3 regions of the Cognatiyoonia sp. IB215182 genome follow, and region 3 is predicted to be linked to each of the others. Evidence: riboswitches for the same ligand, from Rfam matches in the RefSeq annotation. Region 3 holds a riboswitch; each other region holds the start of a gene.

Region 1 (7,344 bases), on a different contig from region 3:
TCTTCGACCAGAAGCGCGACCAGTGTCGCAACGCATCCCACCACAGCGGCAAGTCCCAGAATAGCATAGCTCGTAAAGATCGCGGGGATCGGTTCCTGGGCGAGCGCCGCAATCTCGGCAGGGGTCAAAAGCCATGCTTCATGTGCATGCGCAAGCGAGGTCATGGCGATGGTTAACGTACTGAAAGCAAATATAAATCTGTTGTGGTTCGGCAAAATCATTTTGGTCTCCAAAAACTGGAAATCTGAAAAGAATGAACTTTGTTGTTTTGTGCCAAGGGCACATGTCATGGCCGGAAAATTGGCCAATGTCTTGGGTCTTCGTGCGGCCCGTCACGGCGGACCAAAGTCAATGAATATTGATTTGAAATACTGTATCGAATGCAGCAACAATACCTTCGCACGCGCAGCATTCGAAGTCAGGAAGTCCTTACCTATCGCCCGATACCCACATCGCGGTGTCGATTTGTGATGCGGTCACCCGCAAAAAGCCTTTAGGTCGCGGCCATGGATATCAAAGCGATCTTGATGGGCCTCGCCTTCGCGTTCATGTGGTCATCGGCCTTCACCTCGGCCCGGGTGATCGTCGAATATGCCCCGCCGCTCAGCGCTTTGGCGCTGCGGTTCCTGATATCCGGGCTGATCGGGGTGGCGATTGCCTGGGCGCTGGGCCAATCAGCGCGCTTGACCCGACAGCAATGGATCGGCGTGGTCGTCTTCGGCATCTGCCAGAACGCGCTTTATCTCGGCCTGAATTTCGTGGCGATGCAGACCATTCCGGCCTCATTGGCTGCGATTATCGCCTCAACCATGCCGTTGCTGGTGGCGGTGGCCGGATGGCTGGTTTTTGGCACGCAAGTCAGGCCACTGGGGATTGCCGGGCTGGTCGCCGGGTTCATCGGTGTTGCCTTGATTATGGGCGCGCGGATCGAGGGTGGCGTTGACCTTTATGGTCTGATCCTCTGCGTGATCGGGGTCTTCTCGCTGACCGCAGCGACGCTTGCCGTCTTGGGTGCCTCGTCCGGCGGCAATGTCCTGATGATCGTCGGCCTTCAAATGCTGGTGGGCAGCGCCGTTTTGTGGGTTCCTGCGCTTGCCTTTGAGACCTTTGTCGTCACCTGGAACTGGCAGCTGATTGTGGCCTTCATCTACACCACCCTCGTGCCCGGCCTGGCCGCAACGCTGGTCTGGTTCCTGCTGGTGGGCCGCATCGGGGCGGTCAAGGCGTCCACTTTCCATTTCCTCAACCCCTTCCTCGGCGTTGCGATTGCCGCTGTGCTGTTGGGCGAACGGGTCAGCGCTCTCGACGTGCTTGGCGTCGCCATCATCGCGGGCGGCATTCTGGCCGTGCAAATCACCAAACAGCCCACGCCAAAGTGACCGACTGTCACACAAAAGGGGGCTGACAGAAGGCGCACCATGCGCGCAGATAGCGCCATGGATTTGCTCTTTGGATATCTTGCGGGGGTCTTGACCCTGATCAACCCCTGCGTGCTGCCGGTCTTGCCCATTGTGCTGGCAACCGCGTTGCAGGCAGGCCGCGCCGGGCCATTGGTGCTGGCTGCGGGGATGAGCCTGTCTTTCGTCATTGTGGGGATGACAGTCGCAGTCTTTGGCCAGGCGTTGGGCATTGATGACCTGATGATCGCCCGCGCGGGCGCTTTCATGATGGTCCTTTTCGGGATCGTGCTGGTCGTCCCACAGTTCTCGGCCCGGTTTGCGACCGCCACCGCAGGCATGTCCGCCCGGGCCGATGCCGGGATGGACGGCGTGAACCGCGACGGGCTGGGCGGGCAGTTTGTGGGCGGCGCACTTTTGGGTGCGGTCTGGGTGCCTTGTGTCGGGCCAACACTGGGTGGCGCCATCGCGCTGGCCTCTGCCGGTGAAAACCTCGGCTGGGCGGCGGCAACGATGTTCAGCTTCGCACTCGGTATCTCGACCATCATCGTGGTGCTGGCCTATGGCGCGCAAAACGCGATCCGGGCACGCAAGGCGTGGCTACAGGCCATCTCGGGCCGGGTCCGCATGATCACCGGCGTGATCTTTATCGCCCTGGGCACCGCCCTATTCTTTGGTCTGCACCAGATGGCCGAAATCTGGCTGCTGGACCGCTTGCCATTCTGGCTACAGGACCTGTCGGTCCGCTTTTGACAAAGGAGAGATTGATGAAACGTCGTGAGTTTATGGCGCTATCCGCCGCTGTGGCAGTCGCACCGATGGCCGCAAGAGCCAGCGAAACGCTCGATTACACCCCCGGCCTGGTCCGCGAACGGCTGGCGGCGGGTGAGACCGTCTTTGTCGATTTCAAAGCCTCCTGGTGCACGACCTGCCGGGCGCAGGAACGTGTGATCGGCCAGTTGCGCGCCGACAATCCGGCCTATGACGCAGCCATCACATTCATCAACGTCGATTGGGACGAGTATGGCCGTGGCGAACTGGCCACAGAACTGAACATCCCGCGCCGGTCGACACTTGTTGTGATGAAAGGCGACGCAGAGCTTGGCCGCATCGTCGCCCGCACATCGCAGCGCGACATTCAGGCGCTGATGGATACGGCGCTGGAGGCGAGCACCGCCAGCTAGGGGGCGTCCCTAACCAATCTGGCCGCGCACGCCACCCGTTTGGCCACGATCCAAGAGCAGGTGATCGAGGATCACACAGGCCATCATCGCCTCACCCACCGGGACGGCGCGGATACCGACGCACGGGTCGTGACGCCCCTTGGTGATCACCTCGGTCTCGGTCCCATCCATGCGGATCGACTTGCGCGGGGAAAGGATCGATGACGTCGGCTTCACCGCAAACCGCACGACGATATCCTGCCCCGTGCTGATCCCGCCAAGGATGCCGCCCGCGTGGTTGGAGCTGTATTCCGGCCCGCCTTGTCCCATGAAAATCTCATCCGCATTGTCCCGCCCCGTCAGCGCGGCGGCGGCCATCCCCTCACCAATCTCCACGCCTTTCACCGCGTTGATCGACATCATCGCGGCGGCAAGATCGGTATCGAGCTTCGCATAGACCGGCGCCCCGATCCCGGCAGGCACGCCACGCGCCACCACCTCAATGATCGCACCGACCGAGTTATGGTCGTCCTTGCGCAGCCATTGCAGGTACTCTTCCCACTCTTTCGCGGCCTCCGCATCGGGGCAAAAGAAGTCATTCTGATCAATCTGCGCCCAATCCATCCGCGACCGGTCGATCTGCTTCGCACCCATCTGGGTCATGTAACCCTTGATCTGCACATTCGGCGCAATCGCCCTAATCGCCTCACGCGCCACACCACCCGCCGCCACGCGCGACGCCGTCTCACGCGCTGAAGACCGGCCCCCACCGCGATAATCCCGCACCCCGTATTTCTGGTGATAGGTGATGTCGGCGTGACCCGGGCGAAACGTATTCGCGATATCGCCGTAATCCTTCGACCGCTGATCGGTGTTGCGGATCATCAGCTGGATCGGCGTCCCCGTCGTCTGCCCCTCAAACACGCCCGACAGGATTTCAACCGCATCCGGCTCATTCCGCTGGGTCGTATTCTTGTTCAGCCCTGGCCGCCGCTTGTCGAGCCATTGCTGGATCATCGCCGGTTCCAGCGGCACCTGCGGCGGGCAGCCATCCACGGTCGCGCCCAGCGCGGGCCCATGGCTTTCGCCCCATGTTGTGAACCGAAAAAGATGGCCAAAACTGTTGATCGACATAGGCGGGCTCCTGACTGACGGTCAGATAACCAGCACCTTGCGGAAAGCCAAGCTATTCTCGCAATCGGTCGCGTCGGCGCTTGGCAGATGATGTGATGAAGGTCACGATGCGGTCCACGATGATTACCAGCAATGCGGTGGCCCAGATTGGGATGTCATATGTCGTGGCCAGACCAAAGGCGTAATAGACGAGCCAAAGAAATGTTAGCTCAAGGCACAAAATAATTAGTCGCGTTCCCCCATGGGCGCCTCCTTTCTCCTGAATTTTGGATGTGAATACATGTTACTTTATGGGGCGCCAAAAAGCCAGTTCCATCTTGTGATTACTGCATTTTTCCCATAGCAAGAATGTCACCTCGGGGGGCCAATCCGGCTGAGATGCGTACCACGCGGACCCGTTGAACCTGAACCGGTTAAGACCGGCGGAGGGAAGGTATGGCAATCCCGCTTACCCCCAATCCGCCCGTCGCATTTGGAGGATAAGATGCCAAGACCGATCTATCTGCCAGCTGTCGCGGGACTTGCCCTTGCTGCTTCGGCTGCATGGGCCGAGACCCCGGTGCTGCAAGTGATGACCTATGACAGTTTCGTCAGCGAATGGGGGCCCGGCCCCGCGGTTGAGGCCGCGTTTGAGGAAACCTGCACCTGCGATCTGCAATTCATCGGCGCGGGTGACGGGGCCGCCTTGCTGGCACGCCTGCAACTCGAAGGGCCACGCACCGACGCCGATATCGTGCTGGGGCTTGATACGAACCTGACGGCCGCCGCGCGCGACACCGGCCTTTTTGCACCGCATGGGGTCACCGCCGATCTTAGCCTGCCGATTGACTGGACCGACCCTGACTTCCTGCCATTCGACTGGGGCTATTTCGCCTTTGTCGGCAATGCAGGCGACGACGCGCCCACCTCCCTGCAGGCACTCGCCGACAGCGATGTCCAAGTCGTGATCCAGGACCCCCGTTCATCCACACCGGGCCTCGGCCTTCTGATGTGGGTCAAGACCGCCTATGGCGATGAGGCCGACACCCTCTGGGCCGACCTCGCCGACAACGTCGTCACCGTCACCCCCGGCTGGTCCGAGGCCTATGGCATGTTCCTCGATGGTGAGGCGGATGCGGTTCTGTCCTACACAACCTCCCCCGCCTACCACCTGATCGCCGAGGATGATGCGAGCAAGGTCGCCTGGGGCTTTGACGAAGGGCATTACATGCAGGTCGAAGTGGCCGGAAAGGTCGCAGGCACCGATCAACCCGAACTCGCTGATCAGTTCCTGGCCTTCATGGTCTCGGACGCGTTCCAGAGCATCATCCCCACCACCAACTGGATGTACCCCGCCGTCACCCCGGCGGATGGGTTGCCGGACGGCTTTGACACCCTGCTGACACCCGCGAAATCCCTGCTTTTGTCGCCGGAAGACGCAGCAGCCAAGCGTGATGCGGCACTGGACGAATGGCGCGCAGCCTTGTCGCGATAACACCCGCCTGGCCCGGCGCCGTTGCGGCGGCGCTGGTCCTGTTGCTGACGCTGGGCACGCTGGCTGCCGTGGCGTGGCGGGCCGAATGGCAAGGCGGGTTGGCTGCCGCTGACTGGGCGGCGATCCGGTTTACGGTAAGCCAAGCGCTTGTCTCAGCGGCTTTGAGCGTGCTTCTGGCCATCCCCGTCGCCCGTGCGCTGGCGCGGCGGCGGTTTGTTGGGCGCAAGCTCCTGATCACGCTCCTCGGCGCGCCGTTCCTGTTGCCGGTTATCGTCGCCGTCCTGGGTCTCTTGGCCGTGTTCGGGCGTGGCGGCATCCTCAACAGCGCGCTCACCGGCTTGGGTTTTGAGCCTATCTCGATCTTCGGGTTTCACGGTGTCGTCCTCGCTCATGTCTTCTTCAACCTCCCGCTCGCCATTCGGCTAATTTTGCAAGGCTGGCTCGCCATCCCGGCAGAGCGGTTTCGTCTGGCGGCCACACTCAACGCCTCGGTTTGGCGCATGCTGGAATGGCCGATGCTGCGGGCCGTCGCGCCCAGCGCATTTCTCGTGATTTTCCTGATCTGTCTGACCAGCTTCGCCGTGGCCTTGACACTGGGCGGCGGGCCGCGCGCAACGACGGTGGAGCTCGCAATCTACCAGGCGCTGCGGTTTGATTTCGATCTGGGCCGCGCGGCGTTGCTGGCCTGCATCCAATTCGGCCTATGCGTGCTGGCTGCCTTTGTCGCATGGCGCATCAGCATCATCGACGCGATGGGGGCAGGGCTGGATCGCGTTGTCCAACGCTGGGATTTGCGCTGGCCTGCGCTGGATTACGCGATGATCGCCGCGGCGGCCCTGTTCCTGCTGGTTCCCTTGGCCATGGTCGTTCTGCGCGGTCTGCCCGGCCTCATGGACTTGCCGCCGAGCATCTGGGATGCCGCGCTGCGCTCTGTCCTGGTCGCAACCGGTTCTGCCATCCTATGCGTGGCCATGGCGCTCGCCCTCTCACTGCACGGCGGCGCTTTGGTCGCCATCATTGGCGTCCTGCCCTTGGCGGCATCGGGCCTCGTGGTCGGAACCGGCGCGTTCCTGATCGTGTTTCCGTTCATCCGGCCCGCCGATGTGGCGCTGATCGTGACAATGCTGGTCAATGCAGTACTGGCCTTGCCCTTTGCCTTGCGCGCAATCGCACCGGCGGTCGCGGCGGTGAGCGAGGATTTCGGCAGGCTCGCCCTGTCGCTGCGCCTCACAGGATGGTCCTGGCTACGCATCGTTGTGATCCCACGCATCCGTCGTCCGCTTGGTTTTGCGGCAGGGCTCGCGGCGGCCCTTTCCATGGGCGATCTCGGCGTCATCACGCTGTTCGCGGGCGAGGCACAAGAAACACTGCCCTTTGCGATGTATCGCCTCATGGGCGCCTACCGGATGGAAGCAGCGGCGAGTGCCGCGCTGGTGCTTCTGGCACTCAGTCTATCGCTCTTCTGGATATGTGATCGCGGAGGTCGGACAGATGCTGACCTGTAAAGCGCTCGAATTGCGGCAGGGTGATTTCACGTTACAGGCCGATCTAGCCTTCACACCGGGTCAGGTCACGGCCCTTATCGGCCCTTCGGGTGCAGGCAAATCGACATTGCTGGCCGCACTCGCCGGGTTTCTGGCGCCGGAGTCGGGGCAAGTCCTTTGGGAGCGGCAGGACCTGACCCGGACGGCACCAGGCGCCAGGCCCACCAGTGTGCTGTTTCAGGACAACAACCTTTTTCCGCATCTGACCATCGGACAGAATGTCGGCCTGGCATTGCGACCTCATCTGCGGCTGACCACAGACGAGAAAGCAAAAGTGTCGGACGTTCTAGCGCAAGTCGGCTTGGACGGTTTCGAAGCCCGAAAACCGGCCGCCCTATCCGGCGGGCAGCAAAGCCGCGCGGCCCTTGCCCGTGTGTTGTTGGCGGATAGGCCTGTTGTGCTGCTCGACGAACCTTTCGCCGCACTCGGACCCGGCCTGAAGGACGAGATGCTTGATCTTGTGCAGGGGCATCTGCGGGCGGCCGGGCGAACGCTGATCATGGTGACTCACGATCCGGCGGATGCAAAGCGGATCGCCGATCAGGTGGTGCTGGTCGCTGGCGGCATCGCCGCGCCGCCCGTGCAGACAGAAACGCTTTTCGCCAATCCGCCGCAGGCCCTCACCGATTATC
Region 2 (7,344 bases), on a different contig from region 3:
CAGATGAAACTGACATTGTGTGAAGAGGCGATCAGGCTCGCCCGCCTCCTGGTGAGGCTGTTTCCAGCGATGGGCGAACAATCTGCGCTTCTGGCGCTATTGCTGCTGCAGCATGCGCGCCGCCATGCGCGGATTGACGGGGATGGAAAGCTGGTCACGCTCGATGATCAGGACCGCAGCCTTTGGGACCGTTCGAACATCGCCGAGGCGATGGCGCTTCTGCAAAAGGCACAGCGCATCAACCATCGGGGCATCTACATTATCCAGGCCACAATCGCTGCCGCGCATGCAAGTGCGGCAACATCCGAAAAAACCGACTGGGCACTCATCGAGTCTCATTACGCCGCACTTTACGCGTTGCAGCCGACCCCGGTCGTGCGTCTCAACCAGATTGCGGCGCAGGCCAAGCTGCACGGGCCACGTTTTGCAATCAATGCTTTGGAAACGTTGACGGAGGATCTGTCCACTTATCGGTGGTTTCATGCAATGCGGGGCGGTCTGCTACAGGAGATCGGCGATCACCGTGCCGCGATTGCCGCGTTTGAAACGGTCCTAACGCTCACCCCTACCGCGCCTGAACGCGCCGCCGTCACAGACAAAATCGCGATCAGCCAAAACGAACTGGGCCACCTGTAGGGAAGCCGGCTGTACGCGCGTCCTTGGATCAGACCCGCATGTGGCGGGCGCAACCAAGGGAGAGAACCCATGAGTATTCTTGAGATGACAACGCTCGGCAATTCCGGCTGGATCGGCCATTCCGGCCCGGATCAAAAGGAAGCCAAAGCGTTTTATCAGGACGTATTGGGATGGAAGATCAATGACATGCCAATGCAGGACGGGTCGAGCTATTCGGCCGCCGTGATTGGTGAAACCGCGATTGGGGGCTTCTCCCCAATGCCCGAAGAAAAGGGTGCCTGGACGATCTATTTCACTGTCGCAGATGTTGATGCCAGCACTGCCAAGGCAAAGGCCAAAGGGGCAACCATCATCCAGCCGGCAATGGATATGCCCGGTGTCGGGCGCATGGCGACACTGACCGATCCGCATGGCGCGCGGTTTGCGCTGATCACTTACGAAAGCATGGCGTCGTAAGGCACTTCACCGGAAAGGAGAGATCAGATGGAAAACCTGCCCCATATCACGCTTGCCGTCGTCGCCGTCCTTGTGTTGATGAGCATCCCGATGGCTATTGCGGTTGGCCTGCGCCGGGCCAAGACCGGGATCCTTCTGTTGCATGGTGAGGATGACCATCTGTTGCGACTGATGCGCGCGCATGGGAACTTTGTGGAATATGTCCCCCTTGCGCTCGTGGCTCTTGCGGCGGCTGAGATTGCGGGCGTCGCCCCTTGGCTGGTGCTGGGCTGTGGCGGTGCGTTGATCCTGGCGCGCCTTGTCCATTATTTCGGTCTGCGCAAAGCAGCCGACAGCATGGGCCGTCTGATCGGGGCAGGTTTGACCAACATCACTTTGCTCGTCTTGGGGCTGGCAATCCTGTGGCAGCTTGGCGTGGCATTCTGATGCCGGTTGACGAAGGTCTCAACACTCGTTTGCGCAACGCATTGGCCGCCCATGTCGGGATTTCCGAAAAACAGATGATGGGCGGGCAGTGCTTCTTTTTGAACGGCAACATGCTGTGCGGGGCGCGGCGGCACATTGACGGCGTCGGGCGTTTCATGTTCCGCGTAGGCAAGGCAAATGAAGCATCGGCGCTTCTTGATCCAAGCGCGAACGAGGTCATCCATGGAAGCCGCAAGTTGGGCGGTTTTGTACGTGTGGACGCTGCAGATTGCGATGACACAGCCTTGCAGCGCTGGTTGCAGCTTTGCCTCGCCCACGCGGCCGCCCTTCCCGCAAAAGACTGATCGAGGATGCGATGACGCAATTTGACTGTTTCTCGCCGGACGCTCTGCATTTTTTGAAAGAGTTGAAGGCCAACAATACCAAAGACTGGTTTGCTGCGAACAAGGCACGCTATGAGGCGCAGCTCAAGGCGCCGGGTCTGCAGTTCGCTGATGCGATAGTTGGGGCACTGGCCGAGATGACAGGTCAGGACCACACCAGCAAAGTCTTTCGGATCCACCGCGATGTGCGCTTTTCCAAGGACAAGACACCCTACAATGCCCATTTGCACATGGCATTCACACCCGCTCAACAAACTAGCCAACCGCCGATGTGGTTCTTTGGCCTGTCGCCAGAGAGGCTGACACTTGGATGCGGTGTCTTTCAGTATGACAAGGAGAGTCTGCCGGCATTTCGCGCCGCAATGGGGGGCGGGACGGGTACCAAGCTGATCGCGCTAACCGACGATCTGTGCAAGCAAGGCTTCAGGATCGGCGAACCTGATTTGAAACGCGTGCCTGCGGGCTTTGATAAAGATCACCCAAATGCCGAAGCCCTCCGGCGTAAGGGGTTTGCCACCTGGATCGACAATAGCACGCCCGCCTCGGTTACCGAACGAGGCCTTGTCGGTCGAACAATCGCAGATCTGCGCCAACTGATGCCTGTATTTCACCTAATGTCCGAGATCGCGGCCGCAATGCAGCCAGACTGATCGCACCGCTCTGTTGACACTGCGGGGGCGCCCACTAGTCTCATTCACAGCCAGGGGCGCCGCGAGGCTGAGACGTACCCTTTGAACCTGAACCAGATAATGCTGGCGGAGGGAGGCAGGGTCAGCAGCCATGGCGGCCCCCGTCTTTCCGCTTGAGAGGAAAGACATGACAACACCCAACGCAGCACTCCAATCATTGCGCACGCAAGCACCGCTCGTGCATTGCATCACCAACTACGTCGCAATGAATGTCGCGGCCAATGTCGTCTTGGCAGCGGGCGCGTCGCCCGCAATGTTGCATGCAACCGAAGAAATCGCGGATTTTGTGCCTGTTGCGGGTGCCTTGACGATCAATATCGGGACGTTGTCCGCCCCTTGGGTTGAGGCGATGACAAAGGCGGCGGAAGCGGCGAATGCTTCGGCCAAACCTTGGGTCTTTGACCCCGTCGCCCATTTTGCCACGCCCTATCGTGCACGGGTGGCGCAAGACCTTTTGGACCTGCAGCCCACGATCATTCGCGGCAATGCTTCCGAAATCCTCGCCCTCGCCGGGGAAGGTGCTGCCGGAAAGGGGGCCGATAGCGGTGACAGCGTTCCTGCTGCGAAAGGTGCTGCCATTCATCTTGCGAAAGAACACGGCGCCGTCGTTGCCGTCACTGGCGAAACTGATTTTGTCACTGACGGCACGCGGCACGCGGAGATCAGCGGCGGTGATGCGATGATGCCCAAAGTCACGGCCTTGGGATGCTCACTGACCGCGCTCATCGGTGCCTATGCCGCAATCTGCACCCCGATGGACGCAACCATCGCCGCCCTTACCCACTTTTCCGAGGCGGGTGCGCGCGCAGGGCCGGGCACCAACGGGCCCGGTAGCTTTGCGGTGGCGTTTCTCGATCAACTTGCCGCCATTGCGCCCGGTGATCTGGATGAGGTCCGCGTGACATGGCACTGAACCCCAACGATCTTCGGCTTTATCTGGTGACGGACCCGATCCTTTGCGCCGAACATGGCGTCATTGGAACGGTCGCGGCGGCCGTTGCTGGCGGCGTCACTTTCGTGCAGTTGCGCGACAAGACAGCCAGCACCGCAGATCGGGTTGCGCTGGCCGGGGCGCTCAAAGATGCGCTCGCCGGCACGGGTGTTCCCTTTGTGATCAACGATGACGTCACCGCTGCCAAGGCGGCTGACGTGGACGGCGTCCATGTTGGCCAGGATGATATGGCCGCAGCAGAGGCGCGCGCCATCTTGGGGCCCGGCAAGATCGTCGGGCTGTCCTGCGAAAGCGCCGCCGCTGTCAGCGCCGTTGATCCGCGTATCGTCGATTATCTTGGCATTGGCACGGTCTTTGCGACGGCCACAAAAGCAGATCACAAACCGACAATCGGGATGGACGGCCTTGCCGCGCTGTGTGCGTTGGCGCCTGTTCCAACAGTGGCAATCGGCGGTCTGAAAGCCACACATGCACGCGACGCCCAGATGTCAGGGGCGGATGGGATGGCGGTTGTCTCCGCCATATGTGGCCAGCCCGATCCGGAGAAGGCAGCCAAAGAAATCAACCAAGCCATGGGAGATCTCAGATGATCCGCAACGTCTTGTCCATCGCAGGCTCTGACCCATCAGGCGGGGCGGGCATTCAGGCCGACATCAAGGCAATTTCCGCCAATGGCGCCTATGCAATGACCGCAATCACTGCGCTGACGGCTCAAAACACGCAAGGCGTTTCATGGATTGAATTGGTGCCGCCGGATTTTGTTGCGGCACAGATTGCAGCAGTCTTTGCTGATGTTCGCGTTGATGCGGTCAAGATCGGTATGATCGCAACGTCGGATATCGCCGCGACGGTGGCTGACGCATTGACGAAACATGCGGACAATGTGCCGGTCGTGCTTGACCCGGTCATGATTGCCAAGGGCGGCGCACCTCTTCTGGCCGACGATGCGGTGAAGACGCTGCGGGATCGCTTGTTGCCCTTGGCCACGCTTGTCACCCCGAACCTACCCGAAGCGGCGCATCTGCTGGATGAACCTGTCACAATGACAAGGGACGCGATGGCCCACCACGCCCAAGCGCTCGCTGAGCTTGGGCCGCAAGCGGTGCTGATCAAAGGCGGGCATCTGCCGGGCGATGACAGCCCCGATGTGTTGTACGCGGCGGGTGAAACGCATTGGTTCGAAAGCAAACGCACTGCGACGCAAAATACTCACGGAACCGGATGCAGCCTGTCATCGGCGCTGGCCGCAGAACTGGCAAAGGGTGCCGCGCTGCCTCAGGCTGTCGGCGCCGCGAAGGCCTACATCACCGCGGCGATTGTGGCAGCGGATGATCTGAATGTCGGACAGGGCCACGGCCCCATTCATCACTTCACCAATCTTTGGAACCACGCACATGACTAAATTGCTCGCTTCACAAACTGTTCTCGTCACCGGCGCCGGGCGCGGGCTGGGTGCCGCTATCGCGCGGGCCTTTGTCCGAGAGGGTGCGAAAGTCGTGATCAACTACCGGCACAGCCAGGCGGCTGCCGAAAGCCTGGCAGAGGAGCTGGGTCCGCAAACCGTCGCGATCCAGGCAGATGTAACGAAACCGGATGCAGTCGCGGCGATGATGGATTTGGTCGCGGAGCGGTTCGGACCGGTCACCACACTGGTTCACAATGCGCTCGCAGATTACAGCTTTAATGGCGATGCTCGCGACACGATTGCCACCTTAACGCCAGAGGCCATCCGCGCGCAGCATGACACCGCCGTCCTTGGGGCGCTCAACACTATGCAGGCGGTGCAGCCGATGATGGAAAGCGCAGGCTTTGGCCGGATCATTCATATCGGGACAAATCTGATCCAGAACCCGGTGGTTCCGTATCACGATTATACATCCGCCAAGGCCGGCTTGCTGGCATTGACCCGCACCGCCGCGGCAGAGCTGGGGCCAAAGGGCATCACCGTCAACATGGTCTCTGGCGGATTGCTGCGAACAACTGATGCAAGTGCCGCCACACCAGATGCCGTCTTTGACATGATCGCCGCCAACACACCGTTGCGATCCGTGACAACGCCCGAGGAAGCCGCCGATGCGGTGCTTTTCTTTGCCAGCCCGTGGGCGCGCGCCGTGACGGGGCAGAACCTGATCGTCGATGGGGGATTGGTTTTTGGGTGATATGACCTAGTCGGCCACAGGTGTCTGGATGGCAATGAAGTGGCTGACATTGCCCTGGGAGTCCTTAATCGGGCGCAACGCACATTCGTGCACAAAAGGCGTCTTATCCTTGCGGTAGTTGGTGATGCGCACCGTGCCAGGCACCTGGTTCTCAATCAGAAAGCGAAAGTCTTCGACCGCCTGCGCTTCGGTCATTGGACCCTGCAGGATTGAGAGCGATTTCCCGATCACTTCGCTTGGCTTGTAACCCGTATGCGCCTCAAAAACGTCAGAGACATAGATGACCGGCACCCCTGGTGTTGCCAGACATATCACCGCAGAATGGCCCGCCGCTGCCGCGCGGGTCATATCATCGGCATTCTCCTCCAGGAACCGATCGTAACTCTCCAACACACACCCCGGTACTTACTCACCACCCCTCCCATGGGCCAAGCCTACTGCCTCAATCAGCTGAACGAAACGTAATTTTTCTTCCGCGTCGTCCAGCCCCACAAAAGCCGTGACCAATCGCGCAAGCAGGTCCGCCTCGCTCGCGATTTCAGTCTGAGGCAATGGAGCAATGCTGTTGTCTGGGCAATCTGGCAGAAACGCACTGACATTCACACCGTAATGACCTGCCAGTGCGATCAGATAGTTGAGGCTGCATTTTGAATGCGCGTCTTCATATTTTTGATATTGCTGCGGGCTCACATTGATCACACGCGCGGCCTGGGCCTGGGTCAGCCCCCGTTCAAGCCGAAGCTTGCGCAGTGCCCGCCCCACATACTCATAGGCGTCTTCATCCGCATGCGGTGTCAGATCGCTGACAGCTTCGTTCATGAAATTCGCGTCCTCATTTTCAGCCAATCTCAGCATAACTCTGCGTGAGATGCTACCCGCCCGCATTTTATAGGCGCTTCTCAGCCTGCCCTCAACCTACAGAGGAGACCCTCTTTTAATGATATAATTTCGGCACGGCATCTTATTTTTAAATAACAACATCGCTATTAGCTGCCATAATTCGCACATTATCTTAATTTATAAGAAACTGGTGTTTGTATGAGTATGTCGACGGTCAGTGGTACACCCATGAATAATGATCCTGATTTTTCACAGGCGCTGCCGGTCGGCACCACCCTTCTGTCTGGGCAATAAACCATAGACAGTTACCTTAATCACGGTGGGTTCGGCATCACCTATCTTGCTACCGACAGCCTTGATCGACAGGTCGTCATCAAGGAATGCTTTCCAAGCGCTTTGTGTCGCTGTAGCCACCTGTCCGTTCAGTTCCACTCAAGCACTCATGCGATGGATTTCCAGTCTGTCGTGCATCTCTTTCTGAAAGAGGCGCGCTCGCTTGCCAAACTCGACCATCCCAACATCGTCGGCGTGCACCAGATTTTTGAGGAGCACGGCACTGCCTATATGGCGCTGGATTACGTGCATGGGTCTGATCTCCTCGGCTATATTACCGAACCCGAAAAACATCTTTCGCCGACACAAATCAGGACGTTGCTGGGAAAAGTGTTGGATGCCGTGCGATTCGTTCATGATGCGGGCCTGCTGCATCGCGACATCTCCCCGGACAACATCATTGTGACCAAAACGCTTGAGCCAATCCTGATCGATTTTGGCGCAGCGCGTGAACAGGCGACGCAAGCAAA
Region 3 (7,344 bases):
GACCCCATACAATTGATGACGTGCTGCTTACCTTCACGCGCAAGGTTGTTAACGATGTATGGCATGGTTTCTTTGCTCCAAATTCAAATTCACTGGCTTTGTCTGATGTTTCAGGGCAGGCCGACGATTACGATACCGACCGTTTGTAGGTTTCGCATCCACAACGACGACATGCCTTCGCTGTGACCGTCTGGGTCATAGTCTGGCCATTGACTACTGCGGTGACCTGATATTTGGGCAACCCGTTGGCGTCTGAAAAGTTGTTGTTTACATCAGAATACCCAATATGATTTGTTGCACTGATCTCGACATCATAAGTCTGACCGTCAATTACGATTGTGGTCATGCTACGGCCCCCTTCTCTTTTTGCTCAAAGAACCAGGACACCGGCTCCTCGATAACCTTGACGAGTTTCCAGCCGGTTATGGATTCATCTTCAAAAAACTGGGCCAATTCATCGGAAACGAAAAGTTTCCTTCCCAGATGATCTGTGTACGACATATGACCCGGATAACGACCTGCCGGGCTGCTTTCAAAATACTGTGGGTTTCCTACTGTCCCGCGCCAGAGATGACGGCCCGCCAATCCACCGGGTTTGAAATTGATCAATGGCCCGCCGACGTCCCGGTCGGCCGTTTTGGGGTTGACGACGTATTTAAAACCAAAGTTGCATGCCAGGCCCCGTTCCGCACCGGGCCCGATATCCTGACCAATCTCGCCTGCATAGAGCGTTCGGTCATGATCAATTATGTCAGGTTTCTGGTGCAGATAGAGGATATACCAAGTACCAAAGGTCTCACTGTCATCATCCCGCTTGACGGTTACGGGAAAAAACTCGTGCGCTCCGGGCTCAAGCTCCTCAAGCTTGGCTTTCAAACGCTCACTAACGATGTTCCCGACCCACAGGCATTCAAAGATATCAGGCACGCCCTGTTCGGGTGGCTTCTCAACCCTTACCGTATGCGGTAGCTGCGCGCGCAATTCTTCGGTCAGCGGCATCTGCTCGCCGGGCTTGTCGAAGTTCGATCTGCCTTTCGTGAGCATCGCACTGAGCCAGGGCGTTGGCTCTACAGCTGGCTCGGCCCCCATACAACTGATGACGTGTTGCGTACCTTCGCGCACGAGGTTGTTAACGATATACGGCATAGTCTCTTCGCTCCAAATTCAAATTCACTGGCTTTGCCTGATGTTTCAGGGCAGGCTCAAGCCCGCTATCAGCAGCACGTCTCTGTCTTCGCCGCCTTGCAAGAGGGCGTTTGCCCCGGATCTCTGCGCCACGCATTGGATAGCACCCCGGCTGGAGTTTGGAAGATTCTTTCTTTGCCGGCAGCTTCCCCTGCTCGGTGTCTGGCCCACACAAAAATCTGCCTCTTTGCATCGGCATCAGTAATCATCGCATCCCCTAATCCGTTATCTTTCTTGTCTGACTGCTCAGACCCAAGCAAATTGAAGACTGCTTTATAACCAACCATCGACAAGTGAGAGCTAGGCTGCATTATTACGTGCATTGGGTACATACCCTATATTTTCCTATTTCTAACGGTCTCGATCGATTTTGCGCGGAAGACTTAACGCCCACCGACAAGAGGTGAACATAACTCACCGCTTTGCCCCGATGTCAGGTACGATCCGTTGGCGGCCATTCGCAATGCTCGCAACCAAAGGCTTAATTCACTGCAACTTATGGCAGTCGTTGGACGAATCTTCAGACAGATTTCTGTTGAAATACACACACCTGAACTTCCTATTCTTAAAACCAAGAAATGCGCTGGGAAAAGGAATCACGTAAAAACAACTCGCGCCTTTTTCCCACAGGTAGCATTCCAGTTTTTCTTTTGCCTTCGAATACACTCAGGCAAATCGTTATTTCTGCATACGACCTCGTTGCAGCATTGGGAAATACTGTGTTTGTATGTTTAGATAGCTATCGTCTATGGTGATATCTTGAACTCAAGCACCATCGTAAGTAGATGACAGTCGTGATAATCGCGATGGCCGAAAGGAATACGCGGTAACAGCGGTCATGCCGCGCATTTGGTTTCTCCGCTCAATCAGTGGTGCTTGCCATCCGCTGTCGGATCATGTCCTGCAGCGCCTGTATTTGCGCGTCCTCGTCGAGATCATCCGTGTCGCAGATGCGTGTTGCATCCGGAATCATCTGCAATATGCGCAGGATGTAAGAGGATGATCGCAGTGTCGCCCCGCGCTTGATCATATAGCCTGCATCAAGCCAGCCCTGACGGACCTTAGTGAGCAATTGCCGTCTCGACAGGGCCTCTCATCGCATCATCCTGAACACGATATCACCCGCACGCAGCTGTTCCCGGCACGGCAAGGCTTGGTTGAGAAGCTCGGCCAGTAGCAGGCCCTCGCTTGGCAGGTCGTCCCCTGGTCTAAGCCATTCATCCGCCGTTCATGCGCATCCTGCCAGAGACACGCATCAATGATACGCTGGGTGTGCCGCATGGTAAGGTATTCGTCATGATCAATGGGACCGCGGATCTGAACACTTAGCAAAAATCTAAAGCTGCCTCGGAGTACGGAAAACGAACATTAAGCTCACAATCAGGTAGGTGGCGGCGTAAGTCGACTATTTACGATAGTCACAAATCAGCCTGTGGTCACAGATATGCATGTGTTTGACTCATCCGTGCCGACTTGATACCCGCATCTTGAACCGTTGGGGTGCCTTGCGAAAGGCTGAGAGGCGCGACTGCGCTAACCCATCGAACCTGATCCGGGCAATTCCGGCGGAGGGAACGGTCTTTGCGAAAGCAGGCAGTTTTTTGCGCGGTGCCCATGGAAGCGGAGCACCGGGATGTCGCATAGCTATCTGCAAGACGCTATCGCGGTTGCGGACGAACTGGACGTCGGTAACGGCCATGGCCCGGTGCATCACTTCCACCGGTTCTGGCCGGCTTCGGGCAAAACTTGAGCCTTTGGTCGGTCATAGGTGCCGGGGTGGCGGGGCTTGCAGTGGCGACCGAGCTGGTGTCGCGCGGAGCGCAGGTTCAGGTCTTTGATCCCGCCGGGCCGCCCGGACCCCATGGCTGTTCGTGGTGGGCGGGCGGGATGCTGGCACCCTGGTGCGAGTTCGAGAACGCGGACGAGCCGGTTTTGCGTCTTGGTCAACAGGCCATCGATTGGTGGGCTGGCAAGGTCGACCTTCAAAGAAAAGGCACGTTGGTGGTCGCCGCCCGCAGGGACCGAGCCGATCTGCGCCGCTTTGCGCGTCGGACAGAGGGCTTCACCGAGGTCGGTGATAAAATCGTCGAGCTTGAACCTGATCTTCGTGGCTTCCCTCACGGCCTCTTCTTCGAGGCGGAAGCCAACCTGAACCCGCGCGAGGCACTTCAAACCTTGCATCAATCTCTCGTTGAGCGCGGAGTGGTGTTCCACCAAACACCTGCGCCCGAAGGCCTTTCGAACGCGATTGATTGCCGGGGGCTCAGCGCCCGCGACGCGCTGCCCGATTTGCGGGGGGTAAAGGGAGAGATGTTGGTGATCCGCTGCCCCGATGTCTCTCTGACCCGGCCCTTGCGCCTGCTGCATCCGCGCATCCCGCTTTACATCGTACCGCGTGGTGACGGGATCTACATGCTGGGCGCGACGATGATCGAAAGCGAGGACAGCAACCGGATCACCGCCCGGTCGATGCTGGAATTGCTCAGCGCCGCCTATGCGCTGAACCCCGCCTTCGGCGAGGCGGAAGTGCAGGAAATCGGGGTCGATTTACGCCCGGCCTTCCCCGACAACCTGCCGCGTATTCGCAGGCGGGGTGGCACGATCTACGCCAATGGGCTTTATCGCCACGGCTACCTGCTTGCTCCCGCGCTGGCCAAGGGCGTGGCGGACCTTGCGTTAAATAACATTCACTCGGAGATGGTCGATGAAGATTGTGCTTAACGGAACGGCGCGCGAGGTTGCAGCCACGACGCTCACAGATCTTCTGCAGGAGTGCGGGTATTCCGGACGCGTCGCCACCGCCGTCAATGAAGAATTTGTTGCTGCTGGCCTGCGCGCCAGCGTTGAACTGACCGATGGTGACCGCGTTGAGGTCGTCGCACCGATGCAGGGCGGATGAAGATGAAACCGTTTTACGGAACAGACCTGCCCAACCCGTTGATGCTAGGGACAGCGCAATATCCCAGCCCCGCGATTTTGGAGCAGACGTTTCGCGAAAGTGGTGCGGGCGTTGCCACGGTTTCTTTACGCCGAGAGGGCGCTGGCGGCAGCGGCCAGGCATTTTGGCAAATGGTTCAGGACCTGGGCGTGCATATCCTGCCCAACACCGCCGGGTGCCATACGGTGAAAGAAGCCGTCACCACGGCGCAGATGGCGCGCGAAGTGTTCAATACCAAATGGATCAAACTGGAATTGATCGGTCATACCGACAGCCTGCAACCGGATGTCTTTGAGCTGGTCGAAGCGGCGCGTATCCTGACCGACGAGGGGTTTGACGTGTTCCCCTACACGACCGAAGACCTGATCGTCGCCGAACGCCTGCTTGATGCCGGATGTCAGGTTTTGATGCCTTGGGGTGCCCCGATTGGCTCCGGCCGGGGGCTGAACAATCAATACGCGCTTCGGGCGATGCGCGCCGAGTTCCCCGACGTGCCTTTGGTCATCGACGCAGGTATTGGCCTCCCCAGCCACGCCACCCAAGCGATGGAGCTAGGCTATGACGCGGTCCTGCTGAACACCGCCGTGGCCCGCGCGGGCGACCCGGTGGCGATGGCCTGCGCGATGATGCGCGCGGTGGAGGCAGGGCGGCTTGCCTATGACGCGGATCCGATTGAGGCGCGCGACATGGCGGAGGCGTCCACTCCCGTGATCGGCAAGGCGTTTCTGTCATGAGGCTTGACCGGTTCTATCCGATCTTCGACCATTCCGACTGGCTGCGGCGGATGCTGCCTGTAGGCGTGAAGCTGGTGCAGTTGCGCATCAAGGATCAGCCCGACGAGGCCGTGCACCGCGAAATCGCCACCTCCCGCTATCTGTGCCGAGACCATGGTGCGGTGCTGGTGGTGAATGATTATTGGCAGGCGGCGATCGATCTGGACTGTGACTGGATCCATCTGGGGCAAGAGGATCTGGACACGGCCGACCTGCCCGCGATCCGTAAGGCGGGGCTGAAGTTGGGGGTCTCGACCCATGATGATGACGAGCTTGAGCGCGTGTTGGCCATGGCACCGGACTACGTCGCCTTAGGGCCGGTCTATCCGACGATACTGAAAAAGATGAAATGGCATCAGCAGGGTTTGCCACGCGTGACGGAATGGAAAGCCCGTGTGGGTGATACGCCTCTGGTGGGGATCGGCGGTATGTCGGTTGAACGCGCGGCGGGTGTGTTTAGGGCGGGAGCCGATATCGTCTCTGCCGTGACCGACATCACCCTGAATGCGGACCCTGAGGCGCGGGTGCAGGAATGGATCGAGGCAACGCGATGACCCGGTATGCGCGCCAGATGATCTTGCCCGGGATTGGCGCGGCCGGCCAACGCCGCTTGGGCGACGCGCATGTGCTGGTCGTAGGCGCGGGCGGGCTTGCGGCCCCTCTACTGCCGCTGTTGGCGGGGGCTGGTGTGGGGCGCATCGCGCTGATCGACGGGGATAGGGTATCGCTGTCGAACCTGCACCGGCAGACCCTGTTCACCGAGGCGGATTGCGGACAGCCAAAGGTGCAGGTAGCGGCGCGTCGTTGCATCGAAATCAACTGTGACATCGTCGTTGAAGCGATTGCTCAGAAGCTGACCCCGGCAAATGCGTTCGCGCTGGTGGCGCAGGCCGATCTGGTCTTGGATTGCGCCGACAGCTATGCCGTCAGCTACGTTCTCAGCGACCTTTGCCTTGACCAGAACACGCCGCTGATCAGTGCATCGGTGCTGGGTCTAGGCGGTTACGTCGGCGGGTTCTGCGGGGGTGCCCCCTCGCTGCGGGCGGTCTTCCCCAATGCACCAGATAGCGGCGCAAGCTGCGCGACGGCGGGCGTGCTCGGCCCCGTTGTGGGGACTATCGGCGCGATGCAGGCGCAGATGGCGCTGAACGTGCTGCTTGGGTTTAACCCCTCGCCGCTTGGACTGCTGGTCAATTTCAACGCGCAGACTTTGTCCATGTCGGGCTTCCGCTTCGACACCGCGCCCGAACCAGCGACGCGGTTCCCCTTCTGCGCCGCATCGCAGTTGACCGAGGATGACCTGATCATCGAGCTACGCCCCCAAGATGAGGCCCCAACCCCGATCCACCCGGCGGCCCGACGCCTGACATTCCCGGAAATCCAAAGCGTGCGGGCCCCGCGCGTCGCGCTGTGCTGCGCCACCGGCCTGCGGGCCTGGCGTGTCGCCGAAAATCTTCAACCAAACTGGTCAGGCGAGATTGTACTTGTCGCAGCCTCAGCTTCTTAAAGGAACAGGACATATGAAACATCTTCTGACGGCGGCCGCGCTATTCGCCGCTACGCCCGCGCCAGCACAAGACCAAATGACCGTTCTACTGGACTGGTTCATTAACCCTGATCATGGCCCCCTGATCATCGCCGAAGAGCTGGGCTACTTTGCCGAACAAGCACTTGAGGTTGAGATCATTCCGCCCGCCGACCCCTCGGCCCCGCCGCGCTTGGTGGCCGCTGGCCAGGCCGATTTGGCAATTTCCTACCAACCAAACCTGCATCTCCAGGTGCAAGAGGGCCTGCCGCTGGTGCGGGTCGGCACGTTGGTTGCGACGCCGCTGAGTTGCCTGCTTGTCCTGGCCGATGGCCCGATTGAGACCCCGGCGGATCTGGCTGGGCGCACCATAGGCTTTTCGGTCGCCGGTGTGGAAGAGGCTGTGCTGAGCGCGGTTCTGGGCACCCATGGCGTCGGCCTTGACGAGATTGACCTGGTGAATGTGAATTTCTCACTCTCGCCCTCGCTGATGTCAGGTCAGGTCGATGCGGTCATTGGCGCTTTCCGCAATTTCGAGCTGAACCAGATGGATATCGAAGGGGTGCCGGGCCGCTGCTTCTACCTCGAAGAAGAGGGCGTACCCTCTTACGATGAGCTGATCTATGTGGCCAATCCCGATCGGATGGATACTGATATGATCGCACGGTTCCTGACCGCGACAGAGCTGGCCACCCAGTACATTGTGAACAACCCCGAAGCCAGCTGGGAGATCTTCTCGGGCACCTCCGCAGAGCTTCAGGATGAATTGAACGCGCGCGCCTGGGTCGACACGCTGCCGCGCTTTGCGCTGCGCCCGGCGGCACTGGATGCCGGTCGCTATGCGCGGTTCGAAGCGTTCCTGGTGGAAAGCGGCATGATCGAGACCGCCAATCCGGTCGAGGCCATCGCCATCGACGTGACCG

The links. A riboswitch is a leader RNA that binds a small molecule or an ion and turns the genes downstream of it on or off. The one in region 3 is predicted to bind thiamine pyrophosphate.
Region 1: another riboswitch for thiamine pyrophosphate. It lies ahead of thiB (thiamine ABC transporter substrate binding subunit); the one in region 3 lies ahead of SLH47_RS24330 (bifunctional hydroxymethylpyrimidine kinase/phosphomethylpyrimidine kinase).
Region 2: another riboswitch for thiamine pyrophosphate. It lies ahead of thiM (hydroxyethylthiazole kinase); the one in region 3 lies ahead of SLH47_RS24330 (bifunctional hydroxymethylpyrimidine kinase/phosphomethylpyrimidine kinase).

What each region holds. Positions count from the first base shown of each region.
Region 1 is NZ_JAXBMB010000005.1:330,022-337,365, reverse strand. It holds gene SLH47_RS12435 (DoxX family protein) at 1-164, opposite strand, end outside; gene SLH47_RS12430 (hypothetical protein) at 169-471, shown strand; gene SLH47_RS12425 (DMT family transporter) at 507-1,379, shown strand; gene SLH47_RS12420 (cytochrome c biogenesis CcdA family protein) at 1,419-2,150, shown strand; gene SLH47_RS12415 (thioredoxin family protein) at 2,165-2,581, shown strand; gene aroC (chorismate synthase) at 2,591-3,694, opposite strand; TPP riboswitch at 4,042-4,142, shown strand; gene thiB (thiamine ABC transporter substrate binding subunit) at 4,179-5,168, shown strand; gene SLH47_RS12400 (thiamine/thiamine pyrophosphate ABC transporter permease ThiP) at 5,144-6,673, shown strand; gene SLH47_RS12395 (ATP-binding cassette domain-containing protein) at 6,660-7,344, shown strand, end outside.
Region 2 is NZ_JAXBMB010000002.1:378,043-385,386, forward strand. It holds gene SLH47_RS05550 (RNA polymerase sigma factor) at 1-636, shown strand, start outside; gene SLH47_RS05555 (VOC family protein) at 706-1,092, shown strand; gene SLH47_RS05560 (MAPEG family protein) at 1,120-1,518, shown strand; gene SLH47_RS05565 (TfoX/Sxy family protein) at 1,518-1,862, shown strand; gene SLH47_RS05570 (TIGR02453 family protein) at 1,874-2,551, shown strand; TPP riboswitch at 2,594-2,682, shown strand; gene thiM (hydroxyethylthiazole kinase) at 2,718-3,503, shown strand; gene thiE (thiamine phosphate synthase) at 3,494-4,132, shown strand; gene thiD (bifunctional hydroxymethylpyrimidine kinase/phosphomethylpyrimidine kinase) at 4,129-4,944, shown strand; gene SLH47_RS05590 (3-oxoacyl-ACP reductase) at 4,937-5,701, shown strand; gene SLH47_RS05595 (PAS domain-containing protein) at 5,708-6,091, opposite strand; gene SLH47_RS05600 (helix-turn-helix transcriptional regulator) at 6,107-6,520, opposite strand; gene SLH47_RS05605 (hypothetical protein) at 6,791-6,973, opposite strand; gene SLH47_RS05610 (serine/threonine-protein kinase) at 6,989-7,344, shown strand, end outside.
Region 3 is NZ_JAXBMB010000021.1:30,183-37,526, forward strand. It holds gene SLH47_RS24315 (imm11 family protein) at 1-65, opposite strand, end outside; gene SLH47_RS24320 (imm11 family protein) at 343-1,122, opposite strand; gene SLH47_RS24325 (hypothetical protein) at 2,048-2,257, opposite strand; TPP riboswitch at 2,672-2,776, shown strand; partial or broken gene SLH47_RS24330 (bifunctional hydroxymethylpyrimidine kinase/phosphomethylpyrimidine kinase) at 2,822-2,935, shown strand; gene SLH47_RS24335 (FAD-dependent oxidoreductase) at 2,932-3,906, shown strand; gene thiS (sulfur carrier protein ThiS) at 3,890-4,084, shown strand; gene SLH47_RS24345 (thiazole synthase) at 4,087-4,857, shown strand; gene SLH47_RS24350 (thiamine phosphate synthase) at 4,854-5,450, shown strand; gene SLH47_RS24355 (HesA/MoeB/ThiF family protein) at 5,447-6,403, shown strand; gene SLH47_RS24360 (ABC transporter substrate-binding protein) at 6,417-7,344, shown strand, end outside.